One region of the Rhizobium sp. B21/90 genome, then DNA from elsewhere that is predicted to be linked to it. Evidence: predicted binding sites of a transcription regulator. Region 1 holds the regulator's gene; the other holds the start of a gene.
What was found. The regulator LexA, encoded in region 1, represses DNA repair genes until DNA is damaged. The targets are predictions, from matches to a motif close to TGTTCNNNNTGTGTTCNG.
Positions count from the first base shown of each region.

Region 2: a site for LexA is predicted at 5,688-5,705, ahead of J5278_RS12355 (DNA polymerase IV). Genes of this name have one in related genera too.

Region 1 covers NZ_CP072162.1:2,364,586-2,375,592, reverse strand. Annotated here, with positions in the region: gene J5278_RS11270 (LpxI family protein) at 1-461, shown strand, start outside; gene lpxB (lipid-A-disaccharide synthase) at 458-1,639, shown strand; gene gltA (citrate synthase) at 1,668-2,957, opposite strand; gene J5278_RS11255 (ComEC/Rec2 family competence protein) at 3,259-5,718, shown strand; gene lexA (transcriptional repressor LexA) at 5,699-6,418, opposite strand; gene J5278_RS11245 (VOC family protein) at 6,584-7,468, shown strand; gene kdsA (3-deoxy-8-phosphooctulonate synthase) at 7,465-8,310, shown strand; gene eno (phosphopyruvate hydratase) at 8,458-9,732, shown strand; gene J5278_RS11230 (septum formation initiator family protein) at 9,868-10,179, shown strand; gene pdhA (pyruvate dehydrogenase (acetyl-transferring) E1 component subunit alpha) at 10,337-11,007, shown strand, end outside.
Region 2 covers NZ_CP072162.1:2,569,178-2,580,184, forward strand. Annotated here, with positions in the region: gene J5278_RS12320 (DUF983 domain-containing protein) at 1-213, shown strand, start outside; gene J5278_RS12325 (MFS transporter) at 457-1,641, shown strand; gene rpmG (50S ribosomal protein L33) at 1,735-1,902, shown strand; gene J5278_RS12335 (PleD family two-component system response regulator) at 2,754-4,124, opposite strand; gene J5278_RS12340 (response regulator) at 4,142-4,513, opposite strand; gene J5278_RS12345 (DUF3572 domain-containing protein) at 4,646-4,954, shown strand; gene J5278_RS12350 (hypothetical protein) at 4,957-5,598, shown strand; gene J5278_RS12355 (DNA polymerase IV) at 5,709-7,004, shown strand; gene J5278_RS12360 (ABC transporter ATP-binding protein) at 7,095-8,948, opposite strand; gene J5278_RS12365 (type 1 glutamine amidotransferase domain-containing protein) at 9,196-9,888, opposite strand; gene J5278_RS12370 (LysR substrate-binding domain-containing protein) at 10,069-10,986, shown strand.

The sequences.
Region 1 (11,007 bases):
ATCTGCTTGCGACAACCGGCACGCTCGGCAGCCACGCGCCGTCCGAGGATGACATGCGAGACATCAAACAAGCAGCCAGGGCCGCCGATGCACTCGGCATGCTGGACGTCGGACAGGGCGCCGTCAGCGTCGGCGGACGCATCGTCGCGCTCGAAGGCGTCGAGGGGACGGACCAGATGATCGAGCGCGTCGCAGGCCTTCGGGCAGCCGGCCGCATATCGCACCGGCGCCGGGGCGTGCTGGTGAAGCTCTGTAAGCCGCAGCAGGACCTGCGCGCCGATCTGCCCTCCATCGGCGTATCGACCATCCTCAACGCCAAGGCAGCTGGCCTCGGTGGCGTTGCTGTCGAGGCCGGGCGTGCGCTGATACTGGAGCGTAAGGCGACGATCGACGCTGCCAATGAGGCCGGCCTGTTTTTGTTCGGTATCGATCGCGGCCTGACTGCCGGAGGCATCCAGTGAACACTTCGCCCCTGAAGGTCGCCATCATTGCCGGGGAAGTCTCCGGCGATCTGCTGGGCGCCGATCTCGTTGCCGCCCTGCGCCTGCAGACGACGCGACAGCTCGAGCTCGTAGGCGTCGGTGGCGATGGACTGGAGGCGCAAGGACTAAAGTCGCTTTACGATTTCTCCGAACTGTCGCTGATGGGGTTCACCCAGGTGATCGCCAAGTTGCCGCGGCTGATTGCCCTTATCGGCGAAACGGCAAAGGCCGTCATCGCCGCAAGGCCGGATATCCTCGTCATCATCGACAGCCCGGATTTTACCCACCGGGTGGCCAAGCGGGTCCGCAAGGCGCTGCCCGACCTGCCGATCGTCCAATATGTTTGCCCGAGCGTCTGGGCCTGGAAAGAATATCGTGCCACAGCGATGCTCGCTTACGTCGATCACGTCCTGGCTGTCCTGCCGTTCGAGCCGGAAGTCATGAAACGTCTCGGCGGCCCGCCGACGACCTACGTCGGTCACCGCCTGGTGACAGATACCGGTCTGGTCTACGCGCGCCGGCAGCGCGCCGCCCGTCCGCCGCTCGACGCGAACGACACGCGGACCATAATATTATTACCCGGCTCAAGGTCTTCCGAAATAAATAACCTGATGCCGTTCTTTCGCCAGACTGTTGATGAACTTAGCCGGCGTAATAAAAGCATGCGATTCGTCATGCCGACAGTTGCCCGGCGCGAAGATTTGGTTCGTAAGCTGGTCGCCGACTGGGAGATCAAGCCCGAGATCGTCATCGGTACTGCCGCCAAGTGGCAGGCCTTCGCGTCAGCCGACGCAGCGATGGCAGCGTCGGGGACGGTGATTCTGGAACTCGGCTTGACCGGTGTGCCGGTCATTTCGACGTACAGCACGGATTTTATCGTCAAGCTGCTGCACAAGCGGATAAAGACCTGGACCGCTGCGCTGCCCAACCTGGTTGCCGATTATGTCATCGTGCCGGAGCAGATCAACGAGATGTTGCTGCCGGGCCTGTTGGCCCGCTGGCTCGAGCGCCTGTCGAGCGACACCCAGCAGCGGCGCGCGATGATCGAGGGTTTCGACCTCGTTTGGGACCGGATGCAGACGGAGACACCGCCCGGAGAAAAGGCAGCATCCATTGTGCTCGAACTTCTGGACAACAAAAAACCCGCCCATTCCTGAGCGGGTTTTTTTATAAAGTCTAAGGCGTTTAGCGGCCGTCGACCGGTGTGTAATCGCGCTTCGGTTCGCCGGTGTAGAGCTGGCGAGGACGGCCGATGCGCTGCTGCGGATCTTCGATCATCTCGTTCCACTGGGCAATCCAGCCGACGGTACGCGCGAGTGCGAACAGCACGGTGAACATTTCCGTGGGGAAACCGAGTGCCCGCAGGGTGATGCCCGAATAGAAGTCGACGTTGGGATACAGCTTCTTTTCGATGAAGTAAGGGTCGTTCAGAGCAATCTTTTCGAGCTCCAAAGCAACCTGCATTAGCGGATCGCCGGCATTGCCGGTTGCTTCCAGCACTTCGTACATCGTCTTCTGCATGATCTTGGCGCGCGGATCGTAGTTCTTGTAGACGCGGTGACCAAAACCCATGAGGCGGAAAGGATCGTTCTTGTCCTTGGCGCGGGCGATGTACTCAGGGATGCGATCGACGGTGCCGATTTCCTGCAGCATCATCAGTGCAGCTTCGTTGGCGCCGCCATGGGCCGGGCCCCAGAGGCAGGCGATGCCGGCCGCGATACAGGCAAATGGGTTTGCGCCCGAAGAGCCGGCAAGACGGACCGTCGATGTCGAGGCGTTCTGCTCGTGATCGGCGTGCAGGATGAAGATGCGGTCCATCGCACGGGCAAGAACCGGATTGACTTCGAATTCTTCGCAAGGAACCGCAAAACACATGCGCAAAAAATTCGACGCATAGTCGAGATCGTTCTTCGGATACACGAAAGGCTGGCCGATATGATACTTGTACGCCATCGCGGCAAGCGTCGGCATCTTTGCAATCATCCGGAGGCTCGCCACCATGCGCTGGTGCGGATCCGTGATATCGGTTGAATCATGATAGAAGGCCGACAGCGCACCAACGCAACCGCACATCACAGCCATGGGATGTGCATCGCGGCGGAAGCCTGTGAAGAAGCGCGTCATCTGTTCATGCACCATGGTGTGGTGAACGACGCGGTCGTCGAAATCCTTCTTCTGCGCAGCCGTCGGCAGTTCGCCGTAGAGAAGCAGGTAGCAGACTTCCAGGAAGTCACCCTTTTCGGCCAGCTGCTCGATAGGGTAGCCGCGATGCAGCAGAACGCCTTCGTCACCATCGATATAGGTGATCTTGGATTCGCACGATGCGGTCGAGGTGAAGCCGGGGTCGTAAGTGAAGGAAGCGGTATTCTTGTAGAGTGCGCCAATGTCGAGGACGCTCGGACCGATGGTACCGGCCTTCACCGGCAGATCGACAGTCTTATCACCCCAGGTCAGTTTCGCGCTTTGTTCCGTCATGAGAGCCTCCAAGATTTGGCGGGTTGGTGCCTTAAAAAAGCACCAAAGGGTTAAGCGTCTAAAGATTAGCTATATGATCCAGAGGCTAATGCCAAGTTACCCTGACCGGTATTTGTGCATCGCGGTATCAACTTTTGGGCAGCGCCTCCGCCATGACTGCGATGCCTTTAAAGCCCGATCTGCGGCATTCCAGAAGCGACGTTCCCGCGGGACGCATTTCAATCGATTTCAGTTGAATTGTTCGAGCAAAGGTTGCAAAAATACCCTGGGCTTGAAGATTGCGAGCGGGGCTGACTGGCGAATGGCAGAGTTGGACGCGCGCGAGAGGCAAGGTCATCGCCAGGTATTTCTCGGCCTCGCCGAGCGTTCGCGCGCTACTGTCAACGCCGTTGCCAAGCTTGGACGGATGCCTGCCCGCACGCAACACGCCGTGCCGTGGCCGAAGCGCGCTGCCCTTTCGCTCAACGGGTGGCGAATCGCAACCGCGGGGATGATTGCCGAAGAGGCCGCCCACGGTCGCGCAATGCTGTTTGCGCCCGTCTACATCGGCTGCGGAGCCATAATCTGGTTCGAGCTTCCGGGCAATCCGCCGGTGACGGGCATTGCGGCGGTCTTCCTGGTGCTCGCCGCCGTCTGCCTCCTGAAACACAATCTGAGCCCAACGTTGCGGCATCTGGCGTTCGCAGCGGCGCTGGGCCTGCTCGGCATGCTTCTCGCTGAATGGGAGACATGGCGAGCGTCGACGATCATGCTGGACTCGCCCGTGACTACCACCATCACCGGTCAGGTTCAGCGCCGCGAAGTGGACGACAAAGGGCGGTGGCGCTACGTGCTGGATCTGCTGGCGACAGACGCGCCTGTCGTTCGGCGGCCACCGGAGCAGATATCCCTTCTCGTGCGCGGCCAGGATGTACCGTTCGAACTCGGAGATGTGGTTGAGGGCAGGGCCCGGTTGAGCCCGCCAGCCGGCCCGGCGCTGCCCGGCCTCCACGATTTTGCCTTCACTGCCTATTTCGAAGGCACCGGTGCCAACGGTTTCTTCTACGGTACGCCGCAACTGATGATGGCCAGCGTCGATGACACCAGCGAGCGAACGACGCTCCAAAGGACCGACCGCTGGCTGACTGGGCTGCGCGGCCATATCGGCGACCGAATCCGCTCGATCCTGCCCGGCGACACCGGCGCCTTCGCGGCTTCGCTGGTCAACGACGAACGTCGGGCGATTTCGCCTGAAACGACGGATGCCCTAAGAGTGTCCGGCCTCGCTCATATCATTGCCATCTCGGGACTGAATATGGCTTTGTCGGCCGGTATCTTCTATGTCGGCCTCCGGCATGCACTGAGCCTGTTTCCCGGATTGGCGCAGGCTTTTCCGACCAAGAAAATTGCAGCCATCGGTGCGCTGATCACCGTCACCGCCTATTATTTCATTTCCGGCTTCGGTGTATCGGCCGAACGGGCCTTCATCATGATGGCGATCATGCTGGTCGCGGTGCTGTTCGACAGACCATCCTTCAGCCTGCGCAATGTCGCCCTTTCGGCTATCGCCATTCTAGTGCTCTCGCCGTCGCAGATCCTCGGCCCGAGTTTCCAGATGTCCTATGCGGCGACCATCGCCCTTGTATCCGGCTATTCGCTATGGAAGCGACGTCCGCCCCGCGAGCGGCGGTTTGCTGCTTTCCGGGCACCGATGCCGGTGCTGGCGGTCAGCCGCTTCTTCACCGGCATCGCCATGACGTCGTTCATCGGCGGCGCGTCGACGGCAATCTTCTCGATCGAACACTTTCACCGGCTGGCGACCTATGGCCTCGTTGCCAATCTCGCCGCCATGCCGGTGGTGTCATTCATCGTCATGCCGGTCGGCATGCTTGCCATGCTGATGATGCCCTTCGGCCTCGACGGCGTGTTCTGGCTTGTCACCGGTTGGGGACTTGATATCGTCATGGTCATCGCAAAGACGGTGGCTGCATGGGGCGGCAATGTGCCCTTCGCGCGCCTGCCTAGCGGACTTTTCCCGACCATCATTGCCGGCTTCATGCTGATGACGGTGCTGCGAACGCCCATGCGCCATGCCGGCGCGTTGCTGATTGCGGCCTCGGTGACTTTTGCCGCCTTCCAACCGTCTCTCCAGAAATCGGAACTGCTGATTTCGGAGGATGGCGAACTGGTCGCCATGTTCCGGCAGGGGAGACTCGAGCGCAATCGTGAGCGCCCCCCGGATTTCATCTATCAGCAATGGCAGCGAGCCCTGCCGGTGTCAGAGGATACGCCGCCGCAAATGCTGCCGCCGGACAACTCGACCCCGCCCCATTCCGTTCGTGGCCGCCCCTCGACCCGTATGGATGCGGAGCATCAGGCCACATTGCGATCAGCAATGGAAACTGCTCTGGACAATGCGGTCGACGGCGGGTTTGCCTGCCATGGTCGCGATTGGTGCGTTGCCATGCTCGAGACGGGCGCGATGCTGGTGACTATCTCCGATGCGGCTTATCTGGGGCCGGCCTGCGATACCGCCGACATTGTCATCACGCCGGTCAAACTTCGCCTTGATCTCTGTCGGTCCGGTGCAGTGCTCTACACCGGCGCATCGCTACGCAAAACAGGTTCCATCGAGGTCAACTTGATATCTCCTGAGCCAAAGTTCATCACCGCGTTCAGCGCCCTTGACCGTCCATGGGAGAGGCATCGAGCCTATGACTGGCGAAAGCCGGCCTTCACCGGTACCGATGCCACGTCACCGGTCAGTGATACCGGCGGATAAGTCCGACAAGTCGCCCCTGGATCTTTACCCTGTCCGGGCCGAAGATGCGGGTCTCGTAAGCCGGATTGGCTGCCTCGAGTGCAATGGAGGCACCCTTGCGCCTAAAGCGCTTGAGCGTTGCTTCCTCGTCATCGACGAGGGCGACAATAATGTCGCCGGGGCTCGCCGTACTGGCATTGCGGATGATGACCGTATCGCCGTCGAAGATGCCGGCCTCGATCATCGAATCGCCTCGCACTTCGAGCGCGTAATGCTCGCCGGCGCCGACCATATCGGCGGGGACCATGATGTCGTGGGTGTTGTTCTGGATCGCGGCGATGGGAACACCGGCGGCGATGCGGCCCATGACCGGCAGCGAGACGGAGCCGCTGCGGTCGTCGACTGCGGGCTTTGTCGGCGCTGCGGCGACCGCCGGCGTCTTGCCAAGGCTGCCTTCGATGACGCTCGGCGAAAAGCCGCGCCGTGGCTGCGCATTCGGGTTATAGGCCTCGGGAAGCTTGATGACCTCGATGGCACGCGCCCGGTTCGGCAGGCGGCGAATGAAGCCGCGTTCCTCCAGTGCCGTGATCAGCCTATGGATACCCGATTTCGACGCCAGATCCAGCGCGTCCTTCATTTCATCGAAAGAAGGCGGCACGCCGGACTCTTTCATTCGTTCGTGAATGAAGAGAAGCAGTTCCTGTTGCTTGCGCGTCAACATCGTTTTTCGTGCTCCAAGTGCGAAACAAAGCCAGAACGGACACTATATGTTCCATATGTGTTCCGCAAGTGACTAAATCTTTGTGAACGCCGTTGGAATAATCGCATTTTTGGAAGATCATGTCGCGCTGCCGTCGCTGACGGCTTCGCAGGGTGGAGACAAACCATGACAGCAGCCTATCCAATCGACCATCTGGTCCTGCCGACCTGCGATATAGCCTCTGCGCGCCAGCGGCTGAGCAAGCTTGGCTTCACTGTCGCTGCCGATGCACGGCATCCCTTTGGTACTGAAAATGCTTGCGTTTTCTTCGCCGACAAGACCTATCTCGAGCCACTCGGCATTGCCAGTCTCTCGGAGTGCGAGGCGTCGGCGCTGGCCGGCAATGTCTTCGTCGCGCGCGACCAGGCTTTCCGGTTTCGCGTCGGCGACGATGGTTTTTCCTCCATTGCCTTCGCAACCGGCAATGCTGAAAGCGACCAGCAGCGCTTTCGCGACCGCGGGGTCTCGGCCGGCAAGATCCTCGAGTTCGAAAGGCCGATGCGCATGCCGGACGGGTCCGAATCGATTGCCGGCTTTCGCCTTGCTTTCGCCGCAGATTTGCGTGCCCCGGATTTCTTCGTTTTCACCTGCGAGCGCATTAATGCGATGCCGACGGATCGCAGCGCGCTGGAGAGGCATCCGAACGGCGTTCTCGGCATTTCGCGCATTGTGCTGTCCTGCGCCAGCCCGGAGGCGTTTTCCGGGCTCATCAGCCAAGTTGGCAATGGTGCCGCAATCGCTCCGCATTCCTTTGGCATCACAGCATCGGCAGCCAATGTGGAAATCGACATCTTGAGCGGCGAGGGGATGGAGGCCTTCTATGAGGCGGCGCCATCCGGTGAAGATGCGGGCCTGCGGGGGCGGGCAATCGTCTTTGCGGTTCGCGATCTTTCCGTGACAGAAGCGCATTTGGCTGGTAACGGCGTGACCTACACACGCAAGAGCAACACTATTCTGGTGAAGGCCGCTCCCGGGCAGGGGGCATTGTTTGCCTTCGAGGAGACAGCATGAGCCATTCGACAAATTCGGACGTGGTCGCCGGCGAAGGCCCCGGCAAGGTCACTTTCTCCAACAGCAAGCGCCTCTCGCTGATTGCCGGTCCCTGCCAGATGGAGAGCCGCGATCATGCCTTCACGATAGCCGGCAAGCTCAAGGAACTCTGCGCCTCGCTTGGCATCGGGCTCGTCTACAAGTCGTCCTTCGACAAGGCCAACCGCACATCCCTGTCCGCCCAGCGTGGCCTTGGGCTGGAAGCGGCTCTGGAGATCTTCGGCGAGCTGAAGAAGGAATACGGTTTCCCGGTGCTCACCGACATCCACACGGAGGAGCAGTGCGCCCTTGTCGCCAAGACCGTGGATGTCCTGCAGATCCCGGCCTTCCTGTCACGCCAGACCGATCTTCTGGTCGCTGCCGCCAGGACCGGCCGCATCATCAACGTCAAGAAGGGTCAGTTCCTCGCCCCCTGGGACATGAAGAACGTGCTGGCCAAGCTTAACGACAGCGGTAACCCGAACATCCTGCTCTGTGAACGCGGCGCATCCTTCGGCTACAACACGCTGGTCTCCGACATGCGCTCGCTGCCGATCATGGCGGCGATGGGCGCTCCGGTGATCTTCGATGCTACCCACTCCGTGCAGCAGCCCGGCGGCCAGGGCGGGTCCTCCGGGGGCCAGCGCGAATTCGTGGAAACCCTTGCCCGCGCGGCCGTTGCCGTCGGCGTCGCCGGCGTGTTTATCGAAACCCACGAGGACCCCGACCATGCGCCGTCCGATGGCCCCAACATGGTGCATCTGAAAGATATGCCGAAGCTGCTCGAAAAGCTGCTGGCATTCGACGCCATCGCCAAGGCCTAGCATCTGCGGGAGCGTTCAACAGGCTGACATGATCTTGGTTTAGTCGGCTATGACGTTCCCTCATTCGAAGCGCGTGATGGCATTGTAATTGTCACGCCTTCGATTTAGAGATTTCAATCGATTATAACCAGCGAGCAGGAACCAGCCATGACCGCAATCACCGACATTATCGCCCGCGAGATTCTCGACAGCCGCGGCAACCCGACTGTCGAAGTCGACGTATATCTGGAAGACGGCAGCATGGGTCGCGCCGCAGTCCCGTCGGGCGCCTCGACAGGTGCCCACGAGGCAGTCGAATTGCGCGATGGTGGCTCGCGTTACCACGGCAAGGGCGTCGAAAAGGCTGTAGAAGCCGTCGATACCGAGATTTTTGAGGCCATCGGCGGTCTCGATGCTGAAAACCAGATCCAGATCGACAACCTGATGATCGAGCTGGATGGCACGGCCAACAAGTCCCGCCTCGGCGCCAACGCCATCCTCGGCGTATCGCTCGCCGTCGCCAAGGCCGCCGCCCAGAGCGCCGACCTGCCGCTCTATCGCTATGTCGGCGGCGCCTATGCCAGCCTTCTGCCTGTGCCGATGATGAACATCATCAACGGCGGTGCCCATGCCGACAACCCGATCGACTTCCAGGAATTCATGATTCTCCCCGTCGGTGCAGAAACCTTCTCCGATGCCGTCCGCATGGGCTCCGAAGTTTTTCACGTGCTGAAGAAGGAACTGTCGGCCCAGGGTCACAACACCAATGTCGGCGACGAAGGCGGTTTCGCACCGGGCCTGAAAAGCGCGCCGGAAGCCCTGGACTTCATCATGAAGTCGATCGAGAAGGCCGGCTATCGTCCCGGCGAAGACATCTACCTCGGCCTCGATTGTGCTGCGACAGAGTTCTTCAAGGACGGCAAGTACGTTCTCGAAGGCGAAGGTCGCACGCTGGAGCCGGGCGCCATGGCTGAATACCTTGCCGAACTCGCTGCCAAGTACCCGATCCTGTCGATCGAAGACGGCATGTCCGAAGACGATTGGGAAGGCTGGAAGACGCTGACAGAGCTGGCCGGCAAGACCACCCAGCTGGTCGGCGACGATCTGTTCGTTACCAATTCCTCGCGCCTTCGCGACGGTATCAAGATGGGCGTTGCCAACTCGATCCTCGTCAAGGTCAACCAGATCGGCACGCTGACCGAAACGCTCGACGCCGTCGAAACGGCCCACAAGGCCGGCTATACAGCCGTCATGTCGCACCGCTCTGGCGAAACCGAGGATTCGACGATTGCCGATCTCGCGGTCGCCACCAACTGCGGTCAGATCAAGACCGGCTCGCTGTCGCGCTCGGACCGTCTTGCCAAGTACAACCAGCTGATCCGCATCGAGGAAATGCTCGGTCCGCAGGCCCGCTACGCCGGCACGTCCATCCTGCGCGGCTGATACCAGACGCATTCGCTTTTCTACCAACCGCGCCTTCGGGCGCGGTTTTTTAGTCGATCTCGCAACACGGTCAACGGACGGTTAATCTCTGCCGTCTAGTGTCGCTCACACGGGTACAGCGTATGGGCAAACGGCATGTGGACAAAATATCATAAGAAGAAGCGGCTTGGTCACCTGGTGCTTCCAGCCATCACCGTCGCCTTCGTATCCTATTTCGGCTACCACTGCGTCCATGGCGATTACGGCCTGCGGGCGACCGAAGTATTCGAGCAACAGCGACTGGCCCGCTCCAAGGATCTGGCCGATCTCGTTGCCAAGCGACAGCACCTCGAAAAGGAGGTTGCCCTGCTCAGCGACGGATCGCTCGACAAGGACATGCTTGATGAAAAGGCCCGTTACCAGCTCGATTATTCCAAGGCCGACGAAATCGTCATCTTCAACAAATAGCGCGATTAACTGAATTTCAGTTAATCGGAGATTTTATTTATTTTTCAGTGACTTATATCGAATACTAGCCATGCGTTTATGGCATTGCTGCATCTGTTAATCTTCCCTATGTTACGCGTCACCATTGATCGATGCTTATCACACAGGGGAGGGTTGAATGGCGCCGAAAATCGCGTCCGTTTCCAACCGGAAAACGTCCAAGTCAGCACGTGTTGAAACCAACGGCGGTCCTATAGCCGATTTCGATCGCGACGAAGAGCTGAAAGCCTACCGCGAAATGCTGCTCATCCGGCGCTTCGAGGAAAAGGCCGGACAGTTGTACGGCATGGGGTTCATCGGCGGATTCTGTCACCTCTACATCGGCCAGGAAGCTGTCGTCGTCGGCATGCAGATGGCCCAGAAGGAAGGCGATCAGGTCATTACGGCCTATCGCGACCACGGCCACATGCTCGCTTGCGGCATGGAAGCGCGTGGTGTCATGGCCGAGCTGACTGGTCGCAGCAGCGGCTATTCGCACGGCAAGGGCGGCTCGATGCACATGTTCTCGAAAGAGAAGCATTTCTACGGCGGTCACGGTATCGTCGGTGCGCAGGTTTCGCTCGGCACCGGGCTCGCTTTCGCCAACAAATACCGTGGTAATGACAGCGTCTCGGTCGCCTATTTCGGCGACGGTGCGGCCAACCAGGGCCAGGTCTACGAGAGCTTCAACATGGCTGCTCTCTGGAAGCTGCCGATCGTCTATATCATCGAGAACAACCACTACGCCATGGGCACGTCCTCTGCCCGCGCGACGGCGCAGTCCAACTACTCGCTGCGCGGTTCGGGCTT
Region 2 (11,007 bases), 200 kb from region 1:
GTCGGCGGCTACATGATATCGGACACGATGCACCATCTGCCGATGTGGGCGACGCTTTCCATCTGGGCGCCGATCACCGTGCTGACGGCGCTTGCCGTCATCCAGCCGATCAAGGGTGGCGTGATCGGGCTGCAATGGGCTCTGCGCATGCACGGCTTCGGTGGACACGAAGACCGCCCGGACGAATTCGATGAAGGCAGCGGCACCGGGTAAGGCTGCAGGACGCCGAGACAAGCCGAAACGGCAGTGTTTTCCCCACGGGACCTGACATCATCACCGGCCATGGGTTGACATGGAGGCTAATTCTTGTCTGAACATTGCCGGCATTGTCGGGCATGCTCCGGCCGCTGCGATCGACCGGACGCCCCGGAATGTGGCGCTCTGGATTAGCCGGCAAGATGCCTTTCTCAATTCTGCGACGCGGACGTTTCGTTCGCTCCATGCTAAGGATCAACCATGACTGAACCGACGAACGGCAAGGTCGGCCATGTCGAAGAAATTCACTGGCCCTCGCTTTTCGCCGCGATCTCGTCGATTTCGGCCGTTGGCATTGCCATCGGTCTCGGCCTGCCCCTTTTCAGCATCATCCTTGAAAAGCGCGGTATCTCGTCGTCGCTGATCGGCCTCAACACAGCGATGGCAGGGATCGCGGCAATGATCGCCGCGCCCATCACCACACGGCTGGCGCACCGCTTCGGCGTTGCCTCGACAATGATGTGGGCGGTATTTCTCTCGGCCGTCAGCGCTGTCGGCTTCTACTATGCGACGGCCTTCTGGATGTGGTTCCCGCTGCGGCTGGTCTTCCACGGCGCGACGACCACGTTGTTCATCCTTTCGGAATTCTGGATCAACGCCGCCTCGCCCCCGGCAAGGCGCGGCTTCGTGCTCGGGCTCTACGCCACGGTTCTTTCTTTGGGATTTGCTGCGGGACCGCTGATTTTCTCCATGGTCGGCAGCGAGGGTATTTTGCCCTTCCTGATCGGCGCGGTCGCCATTCTCGTTGCCGCCATCCCGATCTTCATTGCCCGCAACGAAAGCCCGGTGCTGGAAGAAAAGCCCGAGATGCATTTCATGCGCTATGTCTTCCTGGTGCCGACGGCTACCGCCGCGGTGTTCGTGTTTGGCGCAGTCGAGGCAGGAGGCCTGTCGCTGTTTCCGATCTATGCGACGCGCTCCGGCTTTACCGAATCGCATGCCGCCTTGCTGCTGACGATGATGGGTATAGGCAACGTCGTCTTCCAGATCCCGCTCGGACTGCTATCGGACAAACTGACGGACAAGCGCCCGCTGCTGGTCATCATGGCCTGCATGGGCCTGGTGGGCGCGCTCGCGCTGCCATGGGTGGTAGGCAACTGGATGATAACCGCAGGCCTGCTTCTTTTCTTCGGAGGATGCGTCTCCGGGCTCTATACGGTAGGCCTCAGCCACCTCGGATCCCAGCTGACAGGGCCCGATCTTGCCGCTGCCAATGCGGCGTTCGTGTTTTGCTATGCAATCGGCACGGTCGCCGGCCCGCAGGCGATCGGCACAGCTATTGACGCAGCAGGAACCGATGGATTTGCCTGGGCGATTGCTGGTTTCTTCGGGCTTTATGTGTTGCTTTCCGGGGCCAGACTGCTCTTCCTGGGGAAGAGGGGTTGACTTTTCGGGCGCGATTTGTAATTTCGCGCCATAATTTGCCGTGGACCGCAACCGGCCGTCCACGGCATCATTTTTCTTAAAGGCAGGACGACCATGGCCAAGGCAACAACAATCAAGATCAAGCTTCTGTCGACGGCCGACACCGGCTTCTTCTACGTCACCACCAAGAACAGCCGCACGATGACCGACAAGATGAACAAGACGAAGTACGACCCGATTGCCAAGAAGCACGTCGAGTTCAAGGAAACCAAGATCAAGTAAGATCATTATGGTTTTCAGGTTTTAAAAGGCGCACCTGCAGGGGTTGCGCCTTTTTTAATGTCTGCCGATCGTTTGTTTAATATCTACCGATTTCCTGGCCGATATTGCACGCAAAATCGCGGCATGATAAATCATACATCACTAATATGATGTATCGAACTCCGATCGGCGGTAGCGGTTCGCGTGGCCTGTCATTATAGAAAACGCCGCTCTTCCGGCGGGAAAGAGCGGCGCTCACTAGGGGTCGGACGGATGCAAAGCGGTACGAGGAACCGCAGGGCATGCATCCGACCGACCGACCCCACGAACCAGGTGATGCGGCGGACCTGAGCATCATGGGGTATTTCCGTCCGGCTGGACGATGTTCGACCTCGGCAAACTCGCTTAAAAGTCGGTTAAAATCAAGAAGTCTTCAGTGTCAAAAGAGGTCAGACTGACTCTATGGTTAAATAGGGTGCGGTTGAAACTAGCTTGGGATGCGACGCTTTTTGGCTTAAACTCAAAAATACTGCAAAACGTCAGTATACCTTCAGTTACGACTCAATCTTTTTATACTGAGCAGGCGTTGCTTGCAAAATCTGTGTCCGAAGACATCAGCATGGATATGGATGCATGTCAGCATTACGACATAAATCATCCTGCACTACTGTCGTAAACTCAATATATCTTAAATTCTTATTGACTGAAATTGCGAAATCTCGCAATTTTGGAAATAAAATGACGCATAATTACTTATCAATCTTCTGCGAACCAATCCCGGAAGCGCTACTTTTCAGATATTAAACTTTTGTAATGGCCGCACAAAACAGCTTGCAGTGACTTCCTCTCGCACCGCCGGACGCGCTGCAGGCCTAGGCGGCCGCAGCGACCACGCGGTTTCGTCCACCGTTTTTCGCCTCATAGAGGGCGCGGTCGGCTTGCTTCAATAGTTCATCTGGCCCATCGAGCGATGTCTCGCGGGATGAGATCCCGAAGGAAGCCGTGATGGCGATGGTCTGGCCGGTGCCGCGCAGGGTGAATGGTGTACTTTCGACGGCTGAACGCAGTCGTTCCGCAATAGCGGCTGCGACCGGTGCCGATGTATCCGGCATGACGACCACGAATTCCTCACCGCCGAAACGGCAGGCGAGATCGGCGCCGCGGACGGTGGAGCGTACGCGGGCGGCAAATTCCCGCAGGACCTGATCGCCGGCATCGTGACCGTAGAGGTCATTGACGGCCTTGAAGCGGTCGATATCACTGATGAGGATCGAAAGCGGCCTGGCGCGCTGGACGGATCGCTTGAAGAGAATGGCCAGGTGGTTGTCGAGATAACGTCGGTTGTGCAGCCCGGTCAGCGCGTCAGTGACTGCAAGCTCGATGGTCTCCTGGACGCTGGCGCGCAGACGATCATTGTAGCGCTTGCGCTTGATCTGCGTCAGGCAGCGCGCCACGAGCTCGTTGGTATCCACCGGACGCACGATGTAATCGTTGACACCGAGCTCGAGTGCCCGGACGATCATCTCGTCGGCACCCTGATCGGTGATCAGCAGGACCGGAAGAAATCGCGTCCGCTCCAGCGAGCGCAACTGCGAGCAAAGGCGCAGCGGATCATAGTCGTCGAAATTGGAGTTGACGATCACCAGCTCGAAGGAGCTTTCCGCTGCTTCGAACAAGGCTGCCTGGGCGTCGGACATGGCCACGACATTGGCAATCGGCTTCAAGGCGCGCACGATGCGCTCCTGCGAATTGGCGCGGCCGTCGACCAGCAGGACCTGCGCAATCTCCTCGCCCTTGCCCTCGCCGATCCTGCCATCCTCGAAGCCGAGCGTGCGTGCGGTCTCGGCACGCGAGCGCAGCTCGTCACTTAGGGTCTTCAATCTCAGCAGGCTCTTGACGCGTGAAATCAGCTGGAGGTCATTGACCGGCTTTGTCAGGAAGTCGTCGGCACCGGCCTTGAGGCCGCGAACACGGTCTGCCGGCTGGTCGAGCGCCGTCACCATGACAACAGGGATATGGGCAACCTTCGGATCTGCCTTCAGCCGCTCACAGACCTCAAAGCCATCCATGCCAGGCATCATGATATCGAGCAGAATGAGATCCACCTGGGTGGTGTCGCAGATGGCCAGCGCATCCCTGCCATTATCGGCGGTCAGCACTTCGAAATACTCGGCCAGAAGCCTGGCTTCGAGAAGCTTCACATTCGCCGGAATATCGTCAACAACCAGAATTCGCGCGGTCATATGGTCTTTTTCAACGCTCAGGCGTCGCCCAGATAGGTCTTTATTGTTTCAATGAATTTCGGCACGGAAATCGGCTTGGAGACATAGGCTTCGCAGCCGCCCTGGCGGATACGCTCCTCGTCGCCCTTCATCGCGAAAGCAGTGACGGCAATCACGGGAATGACGTGCAGCTCGTCGTCTTCCTTCAGCCATTTCGTCACTTCCAGCCCGGAAACCTCTGGCAGCTGAATGTCCATCAGGATCAGGTCGGGACGGTGCTTGCGGGCGAGTTCGAGCGCCTCCATGCCGTTGCGGGTCTGGATCGTCGAGTAACCGCACGCCTCGATGAGATCGCGAAAGAGCTTCATGTTCAGCTCATTGTCTTCGACAATCATCACTTGCTTGGGCATAATACAGTGTCCTCGCCACCGGCCTTGAATCCACTCAGCGAAAATATAAGGTCGCGCGGCAGCCGATTCGATAAATCCGTTAGGGTGACGCTAGCGGCATTTGGTTGAGAAAAAGGTAATTTGCCCCGCGAAATGCAAAGCAACTTCAAGAAGCCGAAAGGATCTGACGCAGATCCGCAGGAAATCGCTATCGCTGTACTCGGATGGCTGGCGAACGAGCCGGATATGTTCGGCCGCTTCCTGGCACTGACCGGAATGGAGGCCGCCCAGTTGCGCAATGCTGTCAACGAGCCAAGCTTTCTCGGCGGTCTCTTGGATTTCCTGATGAACCACGAGCCATCGCTTATGGCCTTCTGTGCGGCGACAGGCACTGCGCCAGAGGCGGTCATGGCGGCTTCCGCACACTTCTCAGCTCCAGGCCTCGGCTCGGGGGAATACTGATCTTGGACGAGACAACTGACATAGGACATGTGCCGCTTCGGGACAGACCTCTCGTGGTTTGCGACATCGACGAGGTTGTTCTCGAGTTTCTGACGCCGTTCACCCGCTTTTTGCGCGCCAGGGATCACGACCTTCTGGCGCGCTCCTTCCGTATTCACGGCAACGTCGTCTCGAACCAGGATGGGACGGTGCCGGACGACGAAACCGTTTCGGCCTTCCTCGAGGATTTCTTCCTGACGCAGGACCAGTGGCAGACGCCGGCCGAGCGCGTCGTCGAAACGCTCACCGGCCTTGCCGGAGATGCCGATATCGTCTTCCTGACGGCCATGCCGCCGCGCCACCAGCAAACCCGCCGCGCCGTGCTCGACAGGTTCGGGCTTCACTTCCCGATGATCGCTACCGAGCAGCCAAAGGGGCCGGTGCTCGCGCAGTTGCATGGCGACAGGCCGCAGCCGGTTGTGTTTCTGGACGACATCGAGAGAAATCTGCTCTCCGTCGGACAGGCCGTGCCGGATTGCCTGCTGGTCAACCTCATGGCCAATGCCGATTTCCGGCCGTTCCTTCCAGTGCCGTCGCCCGGGATCGTCAGCGTCGAGGACTGGTCTGCGGCGGACATGTTGATCCGGGCGCATATCGGGCTTTGAGGTCCTGGACTGCAGGCACTTATACATGCTCCACCTCTTGCGCCGATTTTCATCCTTGAGTGGCTAGACCATAATGCATAGAGTGATGATGTTCAACATTTGTTCTCATCATGACCAACTTGCCTGATACCACGCCCGGCTTCTGCCGCGATTGCCTGAGCGAACAGCCGGCGGTCGTGAAGCGTTGCGGTGCGTGCGGCAGTCCAAGGCTTGTCTACCACCGCGAACTCAACGACCTGACGCTCGCGCATATCGACTGCGACGCCTTCTACGCGTCGGTCGAAAAGCGCGACAATCCGGAGCTTGCAGACAAGCCTGTGATCATCGGCGGCGGCAAGCGCGGCGTCGTCTCGACCTGCTGCTACGTCGCCCGCATTCACGGCGTTCGTTCGGCCATGCCGATGTACAAAGCGCTCGAGGCCTGTCCCAACGCGGTCGTCATTCGCCCGGACATGGAGAAATATGTCCGGGTCGGGCGCGAGGTCAGGGCGATGATGGAGGAACTGACGCCTCTGGTGCAGCCGCTTTCCATCGATGAGGCCTTTCTCGAACTTGCCGGCACGCAGCTTCTGCACCAGGATCGCCCTGCCCGTATCCTGGCGAAGTTTGCCAGGCGGGTGCAGTCCGAGATCGGCATCACGGTGTCGGTCGGGCTGTCCTATTGCAAATTCCTCGCCAAGGTCGCCTCCGACCTCAACAAACCACGCGGCTTTTCGGTCATTGGCCGACAGGAGGCAGTCGAGTTCCTGGCGCCACGTCCCGTCACCACCATCTGGGGCGTCGGCAAGGCATTTGCCGCGACGCTGGAGGGCGACGGCATCCGCACCATCGGCCAGCTGCAGGCAATGGACGAAGGAGCCTTGATGCGCCGCTACGGCGTCATGGGGCAGCGGCTGTTCCGGCTGGCGCGCGGCATAGACGATCGCGAGGTGCATCTTAACGACCCCGCCAAGAGCGTGTCTGCAGAGACGACCTTTTTCGAAGATATCTCCCGATATGACGACCTAGTGCCTGTTCTGCGCAACCTCTCCGAAAAAGTGTCGAGACGCCTGAAGAAGGGCGACATCGCCGGCCATACCGTGGTGCTGAAGCTGAAGACGGCGGATTTCAAGAGCCGCACCCGCAACCGCAAGCTCGAAGACCCGACACAACTGGCCGACCGGATTTTCCGGACCGGGCTCAGGCTGCTGGAGGCCGAGACCGACGGCACGAAATTCCGCCTTCTCGGCATCGGCGTTGGCGACCTCTGCGACGCCGGCCGCGCCGATCCGCCAGATCTTGTGGACGAACCCGCCGCCCGGCGGGCCGCAGCCGAGGCAGCAATGGACAAGCTCAGAGCCAAGTTCGGGGATGCATCGGTGGAAACGGGGTACACGTTCGGTGCCGGCAGGCGGGAGCGGTCGTGAAGGACTGACTGGCTGCCCCGTTCAGTGATGCTTACCAGAGCCGCCAGCAAAACTACGAGGCTGGTTGCGTCTGGAAATGCCTGAGATTCTCTAGCCGATCTCCTCCGGCATAAAGCCACCTGTCTGGCGTTTCCACAGACGAGCAAACAGACCGTCCTGTTCGATCAGCGCGTCCGGCGTGCCCTCCTCGACGATCCTTCCCTGATCGAGCACCACGATCCTGTCCATTCTTGCAATTGTCGAGAGCCTGTGGGCTATGGCAATCACCGTTTTCCCTTCCATCACTGCGCTCAGCCTTTCCTCGATGGCCGCCTCCGACTCGCTGTCCAGGGCGGAGGTCGCCTCGTCGAGCACCAGGATAGGCGCATCCTTCAGAATGACGCGTGCAATCGCAATCCGCTGTCGCTGGCCGCCGGAGAGCTTGATGCCGCGATCTCCGACAAAGGCATCCAATCCCTTGCGCCCCTCACCATCGGCAAGCTCGGAAATGAAATCGTTGGCCCGTGCAGCCTGTGCTGCTGCCTCGATCTCCGCTTGATCTGCGTCGGGGCGTCCGTAGCGGATATTGTCGGCAACCGAGCGGTGGAGGAGCGCTACATCCTGGGCAATGACGCCGATCCCCTTGCGCAGGCTCGCCTGGGTGACCTCCCGGATATCCTGTCCATCGATGCGGATCGTGCCGGCAGTGATATCATAAAATCGAAGCAGCAGGTTCACCAACGTCGTCTTGCCGGCGCCGGAGAAGCCGACAAGTCCGATCTTTTCGCCGGGTCTTATCGTGAGCGAGAGATCGGTGATGATGGCCTTGCCGGATGCATAGGAGAAGCCGACGCCCTCGAAGCGGATCTCCCCATGCGACACGGAGAGGTTCTTCGCACCGGGCATATCCGTGATCGTCGGCGGCGTCGTCATCACAGGCATCGCGTCCTTGATGGTGCCGAGCGCCTTGAAGATTTGCTGGCCCATCTGCAGGAAGGTGAAGGATCCCGCCGACAGACGCTGCAGGATATAGACCGTCGCCACGAAATCGCCGACGGTGACAAAGCGGTCGTAGAGGCCGACAAACCCGATCCCCAGCATCACTAGCCAGAGCAGCATATTGAAACTGATGACGACCAGTTCGGTCGTCCGGTAGATGCGTTGCTCATGATGGAGCGTACGCACCGCCTCGGACATGATCTTCCTCAGCGTGCCCGCCTCGCTGTCTTCGGCGGCAAACTGCTTGACCATCTGGATATTGCTGTAGAGGTCGGTCAGCGCACCGGAGATAAGGCTGTTCTGCTTGGCGGAGCGACGTGCACGCTCCGTGAAATCGGGGACGACCTTGATGGTGAAGGCAACGTTCAGCGCAATCCAGACAATGACGGGAAGCGCCAGTTGCCACGACAATGCCAGCAGCAGGAATACGGAGCCGAAGATCTGCAACACGAAGCGCGGCGCGGTCTGGAAGGTGATCAGCATCTGTTGCTGGACGGCATAGGCAACCTGGTTGAGCCGCGACGCGACCTGGCCTGCAAACAGGTCGTGGAAGAAAGCAAGGTCCTGCCGCTCCACCGCCATGTGCCCCTGCCACTGGATGGCGATGGGGAGGCTGATGCCGACGGTATGGGAATTCAGGATATTGGTGACGTAGAAAAATATCGGCATGACCGGGAAGATCATCAAGGCGAGCAGCACCAGCAGCCCCGACCGGCTATCAACAAAGCTCGCGACGCCCTGTGTAGTGATGCCATCGACAATCACAGAGAGCCCCCAGATGATCGTCAGGTTGATCGCCTCGACCACCATCGAACACAGCGCCATGGCAATCAGCACGCCGCGGAACATCTTAATCAGGTGGAGCAGAACTGCGATGGGGCCTTTGGTGGGTAATGGCCGATAAGGGATATCGAGCGGCCGGATCAAGGTTTCGAAGGGACGATAGATCGCATCTGAAATCGACATAAGCCGCTCCGGTGATCATCGGAAAGCGAAAACTCTGGACTAATGAATGGCATACCAGCAGTTCACGTCTCCAACCTCAATGGGAAATCGAACCGGCACGCGAAAAGTGAAGGCGACTGAAGTGGTCCGCAGTGCCGAATTCGGAGACGACACAACTGCCGCGACTTCCTTGCCCCATAAAAATGGCCGGGCTTTAAGGCCAGGCCACTGGTCGAAGAATATCTGCAGGAAACGCTGTTAACCGCGCTTACGCATCCTTGGCGGCAGTCAGTGCCGCGACAAGGATGCCTGCCGTCTCAACGGAAGAGCCTGGATTCTGGCCGGTGATCAGGAGACCGTCCTTGATCGTGTAGGACGCCCAGTCATCGCCGCTGGAATAGACGCCGCCGTTCTGCTTCAGCATATCCTCGACCAGGAAAGGCACGACATCCGTGAGGCCGACGCCATCTTCTTCCGAGTTCTTGAAGCCCGTGACCTTCTTGCCGCTCACCAGCGGTGTTCCGTCGGCAGCCTTCACATGGCGCAGCACACCCGGTGCGTGGCAGACGAGGGCGACGGGCTTGCCGGCCCGGTAAGTGTTTTCAATCAGCGCGATCGAGGTCTTGTCTTCCGCAAGATCCCACAGGGGGCCATGGCCGCCTGGATAAAAGACGCCGTCAAAGTCTTCGTGCGACACGGAGTCAAGCTTAACGGTAGAGGCGAGAACCGCCTGGGCCTTCTGGTCGTTATGGAAACGGCGGGTCTGCTCCGTCTGGGAGCCCTCCTCGTCGCTTTTCGGATCGAGAGGCGGCTGGCCGCCAGCCGGCGAAGCGACGGTGATATCAGCACCCGCTTCAAGGAATGCATAATAGGGAGCGGCGAACTCCTCCAGCCAGAAACCGGTCTTGCGGCCGGTGTTGCCAAGTTCGTCATGCGAGGTCAGAACCATCAGAATTTTCATTTTACAGATCCCATCGAGGGTTTTGAAATCGGGCCCGGCACCACGCCACGCCCTCCTTCCGGGTTCGACGAGCCGCTTGTGGCGGCGCCGTCGTTTCCGATGAGGCGACTATGCGCCCCGGCAAGGAATTTATGAAATTTATTATTTGTATTTCAGATATTCATGAACGATTATGACTGGATGAAATATGATCTCAATCTGCTACCGGTCTTCATCGTCATGATGGAGGAGCGCAATGTCACCCGTGCAGCCGAGCGGTTGGGCATAACCCAGCCAGCCCTGTCGAACGCCCTTAACCGACTGCGCGAGACACTGCGCGACCCGCTGTTTATCCGGGAGCGCTACGGCATGAGGCCGACCCAGATGGCAGAAGAGCTAGCGCCTGTCATCATCGACGCTCTCGCCAAGATCGACGAGGCAATCGTCGGGCAGCAGGATTTCGATCCGCAGCACGCCGAGCGGCTCTTCACTATCGCACCGAACAGCTATGTCGAATTTGTCCTGATGCCCTCGATCGTTTCGAAACTACGCGAACGCGCACCCGGCATCAGGCTGCGTCTCATACCGTTCAACAACGATGCCACGGAAGCCGGCGCGGTATCCGGTGCGACGGACATGGTGATGGGCCGGATCGTGGATCCGCCGGATAATCTGGTCGTCCAGCACCTGATGGACGATGGGCTGGCCTGTGTAGTGAGAGCCGGACATCCTGACATCCGCGACGGTATCTCAAGGGAACAGTACGAGACCCTCAAGCATGTCAACGTCATCCCGCCTGGACGGCTGCGGGCCGGTCTTTTCCAGGCGCTTGGACAGAAGGGCTTGAACCGCGAGGTCGCCGTGTCCGTCACGCACTTTCTGGCCGTGCCGGAGATGATCGCCGTGACGGACTACTGCGCCACCCTGCCCGGCCTCATTTGCCACCACCTTGCTGCGGACCCGCGATTGCGGGTCCTGCCTGCGCCCGTGGACCTCGGCACATTTCCCGTCGAAATGGCCTGGCACGTGCGCTATCGCCAAGACCCGGCTCACCGCTGGCTAAGATCCCTTATCGTCGAGGTCACGAAAGACATTGTCGGGAGCCTTGGTGGCGAATAGAGATAGGCCTGATGTGGACAC